Regions from separate parts of the Brevibacillus sp. AG162 genome, predicted to be linked through region 4. Evidence: predicted binding sites of a transcription regulator. Region 4 holds the regulator's gene; each other region holds the start of a gene.
What was found. The regulator Rex, encoded in region 4, represses fermentation and respiration genes when NADH is low (regulators of the CRP and FNR family bind a similar motif). The targets are predictions, from matches to a motif close to TTGTGAAATATTTCACAA.
Positions count from the first base shown of each region.

Region 1 (3,170 bases), on a different contig from region 4:
GAAAATGGATCAGTTCTTTAATAGGTAAAGAATGAAAAAACGGCCGTCATTGGTTAGTCTTACCACTAACTCTCTGACAGCCGTTTTTTCTATTACGCCTACTGAGTGATTCCCAGCATTTGCTTCATATCTTCTTGAGCATCACCAATCAACTGAATATGGAACAAGTCTTGCAGTACTTGCAGAACCCCGGGCTGAATGAACTCAGGCAATTTTGGGCCAATCCGTATATCTTGTATCCCCAGGCTAAACAGACCGAGCAGGATGGAAACCGCTTTTTGTTCAAACCAGGAAAGAACGATACTTACCGGCAGCTCGTTCACTTCACACTCGAAGGCATCGGCTAATGCTGCCGCAATCGTAATGGTAGAAACGGAGTTATTGCACTGTCCCAAATCAATATATCTTGGGATGTTGGTACCTGGCACGGTGCCGAAATCTACATCGTTAAAACGGAATTTTCCGCAGGAGGTAGTAAGAATGACTGTTTCTGGCGGTAAGGACGTAGCCAATTCACGGTAATACTCGCCTCCCTTGCCAGGAGCGTCGCAACCAGCGATGACGAAGAAGCGTTTGATCTGTCCTTCCTTGACTGCCTGAATAATTTCGGGAGCGATGCCGAGGACCGTTTTGTGATGATACCCGGTCGTCAACGTCAGTTCCGATTCGATGGAAACCTCAGGGAGAGACAATGCTTTTTCAATGAGCGGCGCAAAATCGTTATCTACAATTTTCGTCACGTTCTCCAAACCGGTTATATCATAGGAAAAGAAACGATCGGCATAGCTGCCTCGAATGGGCATTACACAGTTTGTTGTAGCCAGTATGGCGCCAGGAAATTTCTCAAACAATTGACGTTGATCGTACCATGCTTTCCCGATGTTTCCTTTCAAATGAGGATATTTCTTCAGTGCGGGGTAGCCATGTGCAGGCAGCATTTCGGAATGTGTATACACATTGATTCCTTTGCCTTCTGTCTGTTTTAACAGCTCTTCGAGAGCAAACAGATTGTGTCCTGTAACAACGATGCATTTTCCTTCTATTTTATTTTGTGAGACTGTGATTGGCTGTGGGACTCCGAAATGATCCGTATGGGCCCGATCCAAAAGCTCCATGACTTTTATCGCGGCTTTGCCTACTTTCATGGCCATTTGCAAATGTTCATCCAAGTTGAAATTCACATTCGTCAATGTAAAATAGAGAGCTTCCTGAGTAATCCCATCCACTTCAGGATCGATATATCCCAGTTGACGAGCATGTGTGGCATAAGCTGCAATCCCTTTTAAAGCAAAAATTATTGTATCCTGAATACTCGCAAGATCTTCATTCTTTCCGCAAACGCCGATGACCTTACAACCACCTGATGGAGTCTGTTCACATTGATAACAAAACATGTATAATCCACTCCTTCGATTCAAGATTTCGCTTTGATTATAAGCGGGTTGCCCGGAAGGAGCTGTGATTAAAATCACAACGAAACCAAACTTTGCCTCTTATCATAGTGGATGAAGAAGATTTCCCAAATGAGGGGTGTTGTTTATGGTACGAAAATGGCAGTTGCCGTTACAGACGTTGAGTCTTACGGTCGGTTTCATGGTATGGGTCATTCTGTCATCGCTCATGCCTTTTATCAAAGAAACCGTACCCATGAGTGCAAGCGAAGTAGCGTGGGTGACAGCGATTCCTGTTCTTCTAGGATCGTTGCTGAGAATCCCTGTTGGATATTGGAGTAACCGATTTGGCGCGAGAATTTTATTTAGCATAAGCTTTCTCTTGCTGCTGGCTCCTGTTTTTTATATTAGCCAGGCGACCACTTATACAGATTTGTTAATCGGCGGGCTATTTTTGGGGATAGGCGGAGCGGTGTTTTCCGTTGGTGTCACTTCTCTACCGAAATACTATCCGAAAGAGAAGCATGGTTCTGTAAACGGAATCTACGGTATGGGGAATATTGGTACAGCGGTAACCACTTTTGCAGCGCCCGTTCTGGCTAAATCGTTTGGATGGGCCTCCACTGTACAGATGTTCATGTTATTACTCGCGGGATTCGCTGCGCTTACCTTCTTGATGGGGGATAGAAATGAACCTAAGGTAGTGACTCCTCTTGGTCAGCAGATAAAGAGTGTCTACAAAAACGAAAAACTATGGTTAATCAGTTTGTTCTACTTTATTACGTTTGGCTGCTTCGTCGCTTTCACCGTTTATCTCCCGAATTTTTTAGTGAGCCATTTCCAACTGGATAAAGTAGATGCAGGTATGAGAACAGCAGGGTTCATTCTTTTGGCGACACTTGCGAGACCATTGGGAGGCTGGTTAGGAGATAGGTGGAACCCCTTCAAGGCATTGATGATTGTGTTTGCCGGGCTCGCCTTGTCTGGTATTGTCTTATCGTTTTCGCCATCGATTTTGATGTATACAGTAGGGTGCTTGTTGGTAGCGATATGTGCCGGAATCGGTAACGGTGCCGTGTTCAAATTAGTGCCGATGTATTTCTCGCGACAAGCGGGGATTGTAAATGGGATCGTATCTGCCATGGGGGGATTAGGAGGATTTTTCCCGCCGTTGATCTTAACGATGCTGTTTAATCTAACCGGACATTACGCGATCGGTTTCATGGCGTTATCTCAGTTTGCGCTGGCAAGCTTGGTCTTGGTGATGTGGATGTTTTATCAAGAGAAGCTGCAGCTCGCCGCCACCATTATGGAAAAGACGGGAGAGGCGATACTGATTACCGATACACGAGGAGTTATTAAAAGCGCGAACCATGCTTTTACGAAAGTGACCGGTTATGAGATGAATGAGGTGATTGGCAAGTCCCCCAATATTTTAAAATCAGGCAGGCAGGATGCCGACTTCTATCAAAAGATGTGGGACTCGATCAAAAAGAACGGCTATTGGCAAGGTGAGATCTGGAATCGCCGGAAGAATGGGGATCAGTATCTCCAATGGTTAACGATCAGCGCGATTCTGGACGATGCAGGAGACGTCGAGTACTATGCGGGCATGTTCAGCGAGCTCGTGGAGCAAAGACATGGATAAATCAGGCTGAATCACTTATAAAAAAAGTCTTGGACGGACAAGTCCAGGACTTTTTTCGTGTAGAAAAGTATGCAGAGTTTGCTCACATTTGGCAAATATCAGGAGGACAGTCATCACAATAAATCGCTTCT
Region 1 is NZ_VFNO01000013.1:159,337-162,506, reverse strand. Features, by position in the region: gene FB479_RS27590 (YcdB/YcdC domain-containing protein) at 1-35, shown strand, start outside; gene hcp (hydroxylamine reductase) at 99-1,394, opposite strand; gene FB479_RS27580 (nitrate/nitrite transporter) at 1,540-3,039, shown strand; gene FB479_RS27575 (Crp/Fnr family transcriptional regulator) at 3,122-3,170, opposite strand, start outside.
Region 1: a site for Rex is predicted at 1,457-1,474, ahead of FB479_RS27580 (nitrate/nitrite transporter). Genes of this name have one in related genera too.

Region 2 (3,170 bases), on a different contig from region 4:
CTGGTAAGCCAAGCAGTCTCGATCAGTTTGGCAATGACATGCGAGGTAAAAAAATGGCACAGTCCCCAAACGTGATTGAAGACCCCAGCGGAAACGGATAAACAAGCACAAAAAAACCCGGGACATCATGATCCCGGGTTTTCCTGATTCAATTAGTATGCCAAAGAGGACAAACCATTAATATGAGTCAAGTAGCGAACGTTACTCGCTTCTTTCATCAAGGTTGCAGGCAGGCCTTTCAGCTTCAGTTGGCTTGCACCGATTGTTCCGATCGCGTCTTTACGGCCCAGGCTACCCAGTGTACCGGAGAATACCGGTTTGAAAGTATCCATTTTGGTGCCGTTGAAGTGCGCGAAGAGATTGTGACCAACTACTTCTCCCATTTGCCATGCCAGCTGCGCAGTCGGAGGGAATGGACGACCTTCTGGCCCCATTACGACCGCACTGTCACCTGCGAGGAATACATCAGGGTGAGAAGTGGATTGCAGGAATTCTGTAACAGTTGCACGCCCGCGGTTTACTTCCACGCCGCACTCAGCTACTACGCGATTTCCTTGTACGCCACCTGTCCATACCATTGTTTTGGTTTCGATGGTACCGCCATCTTTCAGGCAAACCGTGGTTTCTTTCATTTCCGTTACAGGTACGCCTGTCAGGAATTGAACGCCGCGTTTTTCCAAGCTCGTTTTCGCACGCTCAACCAGGTCAGGAGCAAAACCAGCCAAAATGGATGGACCTGCTTCTACACAGTAGATGGATACGTCTGCAAAGTCTACGCCGTGTTTATGGCACAGATTTGGCAGCATATCAGCGAATTCCCCAACCAGCTCGATACCTGTCAGGCCGCCACCACCTACAACGAAGGTAGCATCTGCTTTATTTTTGCTCGTCTTGTATTCAATCACGCGCTCTTCGAGGTGTGCACGCAGACGATTTGCTTCTTCTACAGACTTCAGTGTAAAGCTGTACTCTTGCAGACCTGGGATTCCGAAGAATGCGGTTTCACTACCCAGCGCAATAACCAAAGCATCGTATTTAATGGACTCGCCGCTCGCCAGTGTTACACGTTGGGAATCGAGACCAATGTTTTCTACCGTGTCCACTACGAGGTTAATCTCTTTGCCACGCAGCAATCTTTCCAGAGGGAGCGCCACGTTTTGTTCAGACAGGTTTCCTACTGCCAAGCGGTGCAGTTCCGTAATGATTTGGTGAGTAGGAAAACGGTTTACCACCGTGATCGACGCTTCTTCAGCCGTCATGTATTTACGTGCAGTCAATGCGCTGAGCAAACCGCCATAACCGCCGCCTAGAATCAGAATATGCTTCGCCATGCCCAATCCTCCGTCCTTGTCTTCCATTCCATAATAAAAATATTAGCGTTTTTGTTGTTGACGTTCTGCGGTTACTTCCAGGAATGCTTGTGCGAAACGCAATGTTTTTTGTACTTGCGGATCTTTGAGCATTTTGAGAATACCGAACAAACCGATCGTAGACTCTTCTACATGAACACGGTCATTGGCCTCAATGGCTGCTTGCGCAATACCTTTCGCTTTATCAGAGATCGGTTTTACGAACTCTTCCATTCCGCCTTTGATGTCGTCGATCAATACGTGATCATTTGCTACTGTTTGTACCAGATCATATGTTTTGGTCAAAAGAGTTGTCAGTTCCGCCAATTTAGGCAGGTTCGCCACCAATACGTTCAGTGACTCTTGGATTTCTGGTTTCATCAACTGATCGAGTACATCTTGTTGCTGCGCTGGTGCCAGAGTAGCAGTGCTTGCTACTTCAGCAGCAGCTTGAGCTTGTTGCGTAGTTGTTTGAGACATAAAAAAAACGTCCTCCTTTGCTTTGGAATAGAGGCCTTTCATTCTCGATGCCTGTTCATACGAGTAACGGCCGCTATTCTCCCTGAAAATCCGGTTTAAAATTGCTTGTAACATTTTTCACAAAGCGAAACAGACAACGGATTCGAATAATCAAAAGTGAATGATTTCACAAGAATTTATTCAGGAAAGCGTACACAACAAATCATGAAGTGAACAGGCTCGATTTAGAACTCTATGTACTCTACTATATACCTTCTTCACGGGAACATCAAAGGAAAAAAACCGCTTCCTTAGGAAGAAGCGGTAGTTGAGAGCTTTTTATAGTAATCTTTGATGAGTTCATGATGCTTTTCATTGATATCCGTAAAGATTAATTCAATGATCGATTGTTTGTCTTGGAACGTTTTTTCCACGATTTTCGCCATCATGACGATCTCCTGCGCTTGCTTCGGTATCTTGAAAGACAAGTGGAGAAAATCGCCCTTCGACACATAACCGTCCGTTCCCAAAACAAGACGGGTTGGAGAGAATTTCAGCAACACTGCCTCGCCTTTTTCTTCGATCGGTCTAGCTCCCATCACCTTGTAAGGGACAGAAATACCGAGATCGGGGGAGATGGGATCCTGCTTGCGCTTTTGTGTAATTTCTACCCCTACACTAATCGGAATCATCCCTAAAAGCTTGATCGGCCAAAGCGTTTGCTCGGAAACTACCTCCAAATCAATGGTGTTCACTGCCGCATCCGTTTCCCAACGAATGCGTACAGTTGATCCGAGAAGCTCTGCTTTGGTTTCAGGCTTCATCTCACAGGAAACTACGAGATAACTGCCCTTTGCATGTTCAACCATAACTTGGACAGGTGTCTTCACCTGCTTGGAGATGATTAGCGGTAGCGTCGCACCGCGTTGGAGTCGTTTATCCCCCAAAAATGGGTTCAGTGATGGGATATCAATCATGGTTTTTGTCACTCCACAAAGTCAAACTCTAATTTGCCGATCCGAACGGTATCCCCGTCTTTTGCTCCCAGCTTGCGCAGAGCATCATCTACACCCATGCTGCGCATTTGTCTTGCAAAACGCTGGGCTGCATCATAGCTGTTCAGATTCGTCATGCGTACGAGCTTCTCGATCTTTTCACCGCTGACGACAAATACTTCGTTATCACGCGTAATTTCGAATGCCTCTGGTTCTTTTTCTGCTCGGAACACCACGCGCTCTTCCACTTCCGCAACTTCCTCGACAGCAGGCTTGTCCGGAATCGTCGCCAAGGTATCCCCGATCGCATACATCAATTCTTGTACGCCTTGACGGGTTGCAGCAGAGATCTCGTACACCTTCACAT
Region 2 is NZ_VFNO01000002.1:215,718-218,887, forward strand. Features, by position in the region: gene FB479_RS30410 (hypothetical protein) at 1-101, shown strand, start outside; gene FB479_RS05855 (NAD(P)/FAD-dependent oxidoreductase) at 153-1,331, opposite strand; gene FB479_RS05860 (helical membrane plugin domain-containing protein) at 1,374-1,829, opposite strand; gene FB479_RS05865 (PilZ domain-containing protein) at 2,120-2,785, opposite strand; gene obgE (GTPase ObgE) at 2,794-3,170, opposite strand, start outside.
Region 2: a site for Rex is predicted at 1,984-2,001, ahead of FB479_RS05860 (helical membrane plugin domain-containing protein). Genes of this name have one in related genera too.

Region 3 (3,170 bases), on a different contig from region 4:
CCATATTCTGATCAATCGGCACCCCCTTCACCAAGCTGGCAAAGACCATTCCGAACAACATCGGCGGTACAAAGCTTCCAATCAGAATCGCTGCGTCCCACGTCTTTTTCCAAGCCTCGCCTTTCCCCTTGCCTCTAAATTCAAATGCCACCCCGCGTCCAATCAAGGCAAGCAGAATCAGCGTAAGCACGAGATAATATCCGCTAAACATCGTGGAATACCACTCTGGAAACGCTGCAAACATCGCACCAGCGGCTGTAATCAACCAAACTTCATTGGCATCCCAGAACGGGCCAATCGTATTGATCAAAACCCGCGTTTGCAAATCATTTCGTGATAGCAGGCGCGTCGCCATGCCGACACCAAAGTCGAAGCCTTCGAGAAAGAAAAATCCGGTAAACAGAACGGCAATGAGCAGGAACCACAGTTCATTAAGCTCCATAACGTTCACCCCTTACACGATCAAATGGATCCTGGAGCTGTAAATCCTCTACTTCCTCATGACTATCCATATCCGGTCCTTTTTTGGCTACACGAGCAAACAGATAAGCCAAGACGCAGAGCAGGATGAGATAAATCGTCGTGAAGGCGATCAGAGAGAACCATACCTCTCCTGTGCTAATGCTTGGCGAAACCGAATCTTCAACACGCAAAAGCCCGAATACCGTCCACGGCTGACGACCTACCTCCGTCATGATCCAACCTGCTGAGTTTGCGATGAATGGTAGTGAGATACCCGCAACCATCAACTGCATGAACCGCTTGTTTGGCTGTTCCAGCTTTTTGCGTAAAGCGAGATATGCCCCGTACAAAGCCAGCAAAATCATGGCACTACCGCCCGCTACCATGATGCGGAAGCTCCAGAAGGTAGTCCGAACTGGTGGAATGTAGTTTCCTGGACCGTAAGTTTTCTCATACTCTGCTTGTAGTTCCAACATGCCCGGTACAGAACCTGAAAGTGAGTTGTACGTCAGAACGCTAAGCAAATAAGGAATTTTTATTTCAAAACCGTTTTCTTGTTTTTCTGGATCAATCGTTGCAAAGACCGTCCAAGGAGCTGGGTCCGAGCTTGTTTCCCACAGTCCTTCACTCGCTGCCATTTTCATCGGTTGGGTAGCAACCAAATACTGTGCCTGACCATGACCGAATTGAGCAATAGCCAGCGAGGAAATCAATGCTACCACGATCGCGATTTTGAAAGATTGTACAAAGAATGTGACGTCTTGTTTTTTCAACAGCTTCCAAGCACTGATACCTGCTACCAAGAAGGCACCTGTCGCAAATGCCGCAAATACGGTATGCGGGAATTCATATAGTAATTGTCCATTGGTAAGGAGAGCGAAGAAATCGACCATCTCTGCACGTCCGTTATTGATAGCAAAGCCGACTGGCTGCTGCATGAACGAGTTGGCTGCCAAAATCCAGAGAGCCGAAAGAATCGTTCCGATGGATACGAGCCATATACATGCGAGATGCACTCCTTTGGACAAACGATCCCAACCAAACACCCATAGTCCAATAAAAGTCGATTCGAGGAAGAATGCTAAGAGGGCCTCAATCGCTAGCGGTGTCCCAAATACGTCGCCGACGAATCGTGAGAAATCAGACCAGTTCATCCCAAATTGGAACTCCTGCATAATCCCTGTCACGATCCCGACCGCAAAATTTATCAGCAAAAAGGTTCCCCAAAACTTGGCCATTTTTTTGTACAAGTCATTCTTTTTTACCACATACATCGTTTCCATAATGGCTACTAATAATGACAGCCCGATGGAAATCGGCACAAAAACAAAGTGAAAGATAGTTGTTATCGCAAATTGAAGTCGTCCCAAATCCACTATATCCATGTACAAGATCCCTTTCTATTCGCGTTTTGGCCTTTATGTACCGGAATTATACCAGTGGGGAAACCAGCATTTATGACGACTTTGTGAAAATAATCACAAATATATGTGAAAAAATTCACAAATGATTCTCTCTCTTGTAACCCCCTTTTCGCATTCATCTTCGTGAGAGAGTTTTTTGTTTTACCCTGTATACTTCCGGTCATGTATCATTGTAGCAGGACTTTTGACCCTAGAGGGTGTCCGATTCGTTACATGATTTTTAACACTCTGTGACTGTTTAGGATTTTCCTATCATCGGCGATTATCGTACGTAGAAAAGTTGGAGAGGAGATTTGATCCTCTTTTTTCATTCCCGAATTCTCAATATATCTTCCTCCACAGCCTTTCAGTCACACTTTTGCTTTTTTAGCAGATTATGAAAATACCCAGACGATCACCGACCTCGAAAAGCATTCGAAGTCGGTTGTGCCTGGGTACGTGGTGAAGTAACAACCGCTTATTTTTTGGCGGATTTCGTTGACAAGGAATCGATGATGTTGCCGATGGTCGCAGCATCAAAGCTCTTCTCTGCCATCTGATACAGCTCGTAAGTAAATCCTTCATGCTCCCAAATCACGATTCCGTTGGCGAAATAAACCTTTTTCCCGCCAATGGTTTCAATCTTGACACCCTCTGTCGTGCTGATGCCGTTTTCGCCACCATTTGAAATCAACAAGGAAATAAACTCTTTCTCTTTTTCATACTGAATTTCTACCATACCCTTGCCATGAACGACCGTGTTTTTATAGGAATAATGCTCTGACAACCATGTCGGTGCGGGAAAGTCCATTTTGCTGGCTGCGCGTGCTTCTTCCAATGTCATCTGTGGGGGGGCCTTGTGTTCTATAGGTATCTCGATTCCTTGGGTATTGGACTGTGCAGCAGGCAGCTCTTTATCGTATTGGGTAATTTCCATGTTCCCGACCTGAAAGCGTGCCAAGATCGTCTGGAGCATTCCTTGGGCAAACGATGTAGTCGAGAATGCACCTAAAAGGCAAACAACAGCAACAGCACTAATTGTGGCAGCTTTCCATTTATTCGTTTTCATATAGATCCCGTCCTTTTTGTTATCAGGTAGTTGTATGTTTCCTGATTCCAATTTGAATTTCAACCGATTGTATATGTTGGCTTTTGGAGTGGCGTCATCCAGCTCCAGATCAGTAAGCAAGTCGGTGAGTTCACGAAAATCGTCTAGATCATGCTTACTCTTCATAACGGAAGCCCCCTTTTTGCAATTCCATCTGCAGCTTTTTCAAGCATCTGTAGAGCACGACGCCAATATTT
Region 3 is NZ_VFNO01000013.1:19,235-22,404, forward strand. Features, by position in the region: gene cydB (cytochrome d ubiquinol oxidase subunit II) at 1-442, opposite strand, end outside; gene FB479_RS26925 (cytochrome ubiquinol oxidase subunit I) at 432-1,847, opposite strand; gene FB479_RS26930 (hypothetical protein) at 2,344-3,099, opposite strand; gene FB479_RS26935 (sigma-70 family RNA polymerase sigma factor) at 3,089-3,170, opposite strand, start outside.
Region 3: a site for Rex is predicted at 1,951-1,968, ahead of FB479_RS26925 (cytochrome ubiquinol oxidase subunit I). Genes of this name have one in related genera too.

Region 4 (3,170 bases):
GAGTAGCCATGCGAAGGGCTTCTTCTGCTGGTACAGCTACTGGATCGTTGTTCACACCTTTGTGCAGGATCGCAGCGAGTTTCAATTCCTCAAACAAATTCAAATTGTTGTTGCTTGCCGAGCTGTCGGTACCCAGCGATACACTGACACCTTTTGCCAACATTTTCGGAACAGGCGCAACTCCGCTTGCCAGCTTCAGGTTGCTCACTACATTATGAGAAACTCTCACGTTGTATTTTGCCAAAATGTCGATTTCTTCATCCGTTAAGTGAACAGCGTGTGCGACAAGTGTTGGGCGATTGAACATTCCCAGCTTTTCCAAATGAGCAACTGGACGCAGCCCGTAGTCCTTCTCGTTTTGACCGACTTCCCATGCAGTTTCAGACATATGGATATGAAGCGGCAAGGACAGCTCATCTGCTTTTTCGATAATTTGGGTAATAAATTCTGGTGAGCAGGTGTACGGCGCATGCGGTGCCATCATGACGGTAATACGCCCGTCTGCCTGATTATGCCATTCTTTTGCAAAAAGAGTCGCGTCTTTCAGCTTTGTTTGACGTTCTTCTTCGGAGCACAGACCGATCATCCCTCTGCAAAGGCGGGCACGCATTCCAGCTGCATCGACTTCCTTCGCCACAACATCCATATGATCATACATATCCACAAACGTGGTGGTTCCGGTACGAATCATCTCAATAAGCGACAGTTGGGTACCCCATTTTACTGTGTCTCCCGTAAATTGTGCCTCCAATGGCCACATTTTGTCTTCCAGCCATTGTTGCAGCGGCAAATCATCTGCATAACCGCGTAGGAGAGACATACCAGCATGTCCATGCGTGTTGATTAATCCAGGCAGTATGTAGTCTCCTTTTTGATCGATAACTTCATCGTATCCCGCTTCCGACAGGTCCTCAGGAGTTGGGCCCACATATGTAATCTTGTTGCCTTCGAATGCTACGGCACCATCGTAAATGACTTCATTCGTCTCGTTAACGGTAATAACTGTTGCGTGAATGAGGATCGTCTTTTTCATAGTATACACTCCATTCTTACGTCAAGTAGTAGGCCAAGCTTTGCAGGTTGGACGTCACATCCGCATAGTGAATGCGAACATCTTTTCCTGCGCGAATCGTCGTAGGGGCAAAATTCAAGATCCCCCTGATACCCGCTTGAGTCAACTGATCACATACGGATTGCGCTGCAGGTGCCGGTACCGTAATAATCGCCAGCTTGATTTGCTTGCTTACGATCGTTTCTTCCAGCTCTGATAAAGGCTGAATCGGTATACCTGCGACTTTTTTGCCCTGCTTCTCTGGATTATTGTCAAAGATGGCCGCAATCCGCATGTTATCTTTCAAATAAGCGTTGTAGTTACTAATGGCATGGCCCAAATGCCCAGCTCCGACCAAAGCAACACGGATTTCATCCGTTAGCTTCAGGATTTCACGGATTTTTTCCACCAGATAATCGACATCATAGCCGATTCCCTTTTTTCCAAAATCACCAAAAGCTGCAAGATCTTTTCTGATTTGGGCAGGATTCACATCAAGATTCTTGCCCATCTGTTGGGAGGAAACGGTGGTCACCTCAACTTGCTGCAAATAACTGAGGTAACGCAGATAAATCGGCAAACGACGGACGACCGCTTCTGAAATCTTTTCGTGTTTTGCCACGTTCGGTCTTTCCCCCCTAATTCTTTTGCTTCAAAATCCGATATTCTTTTCCATTCGATAAAATGGTAATGGAACCGTCGTGGCTGGTCACGTACGTCTCGGCCCATGACTCACCCAGGCGCTCCATGACTTCCGTCTGACCGTCTTTCATTTGATCCCGCGATCGGCCTGTCTGAATAATGGCGACCTGAGGATCGACCTGTGTCAGAAACGGTTGCGAAGAGCCTTGATTGCTCCCCTGACCGGCTACCTTTAGCACTTCCGCCTTCAGTCTGTCATTTTGCCGTTCCAACAGTCGCTCTTCTGCTTTTTCATTCACGGCACTCATAAATAAAAATCGCAATTGGCCGTGTGTTAATCGAAAAACGAGAGAATTGTTCTGGGGCGATAAAAATAACGGTTCTTCCGGGAGCAAAACCTCCATGGAGATTTCTTGGTCAAGAGTGAGTACTTGTCCTTGCTCTGCTTCCATCTGCTTGTGGTTGGCGCGAAGCAGCACGACATGGCGAATGGATGGTGCGATCAGCTTGGGCAAAATGACGGCATCTACAAGCACTTGCTGGCTCAATAAAGCGTAGCCCCCCATATGCTCTGGCTGGTCGTTTGTCAACACCACATAATCGAGCCGTGTGATCTTGAGCTCTGCCAAGCGTGCCGAAAGAACGGGCCAATCTTCTGCCGTACCCGTATCAATCAGCATCGTTTTGCCGCCTGGCATTCGCAAAAGCGTACTCTCGCCATGCGGAAGTGCCAAGTAGGTGACAATGAGACCCGAAAATTCCTGTTCTGTCTCCGTTTCAAACGGGTCATCTATCTTCACTGCTGCTTCTTGCAAATACAAATGGCTATCAATCGAGCATGCGCAAAGGAAAATCGCACTAAGAACTACAATCCACCAACGCCACGCTTTTTTCCATAACATTTATTTTATCACCTTAATCCCTATGAGACTATTGCTTCATTTTATGAATCTGACAGGGATTGCATACTAAGGAATGGCTCTATGCGCTCTCGAAGTGTTGGCCATGGACCGCTTTCGATTTGAAATGGCGGCAAAGATTGAAGGAATGAGCGTCCATATCTCGACTCAACTACACGCGTGTCGAGAACGATCACGACCCCTCGATCCAAGTGATGGCGAATTAATCGACCCACCCCTTGCTTAAATTGCAAAACGGCTTGTGGAAGAGACAAAGACATAAAGGCGTTTTTTCCTTCTGCCTTCAAAAGCTCTGCCCTTCCTTGATAGACAGGATGATTCGGAGGCGCAAACGGGAGGCGAACAATGACTAAACTGCTCAGCCATTCCCCCTGGATATCGACACCTTCCCAGAAGCTGCTCGTCCCAAGCAGAACACTTCTCTCCATGCTTCGGAACAGACGCACCAGCTTGCTCCGATTGTTACTATCAATCCCGTGACCGAATAACGTATACGGTTCTGGGGCCTCCGTAAGCCGTTCCTTCATCGCTTGGTAAACAAGTCGAAGCATCGAATG
Region 4 is NZ_VFNO01000003.1:402,763-405,932, reverse strand. Features, by position in the region: gene FB479_RS11930 (amidohydrolase) at 1-1,033, opposite strand, end outside; gene FB479_RS11925 (redox-sensing transcriptional repressor Rex) at 1,050-1,673, opposite strand; gene FB479_RS11920 (ComEC/Rec2 family competence protein) at 1,690-2,595, opposite strand; gene dinG (ATP-dependent DNA helicase DinG) at 2,637-3,170, opposite strand, start outside.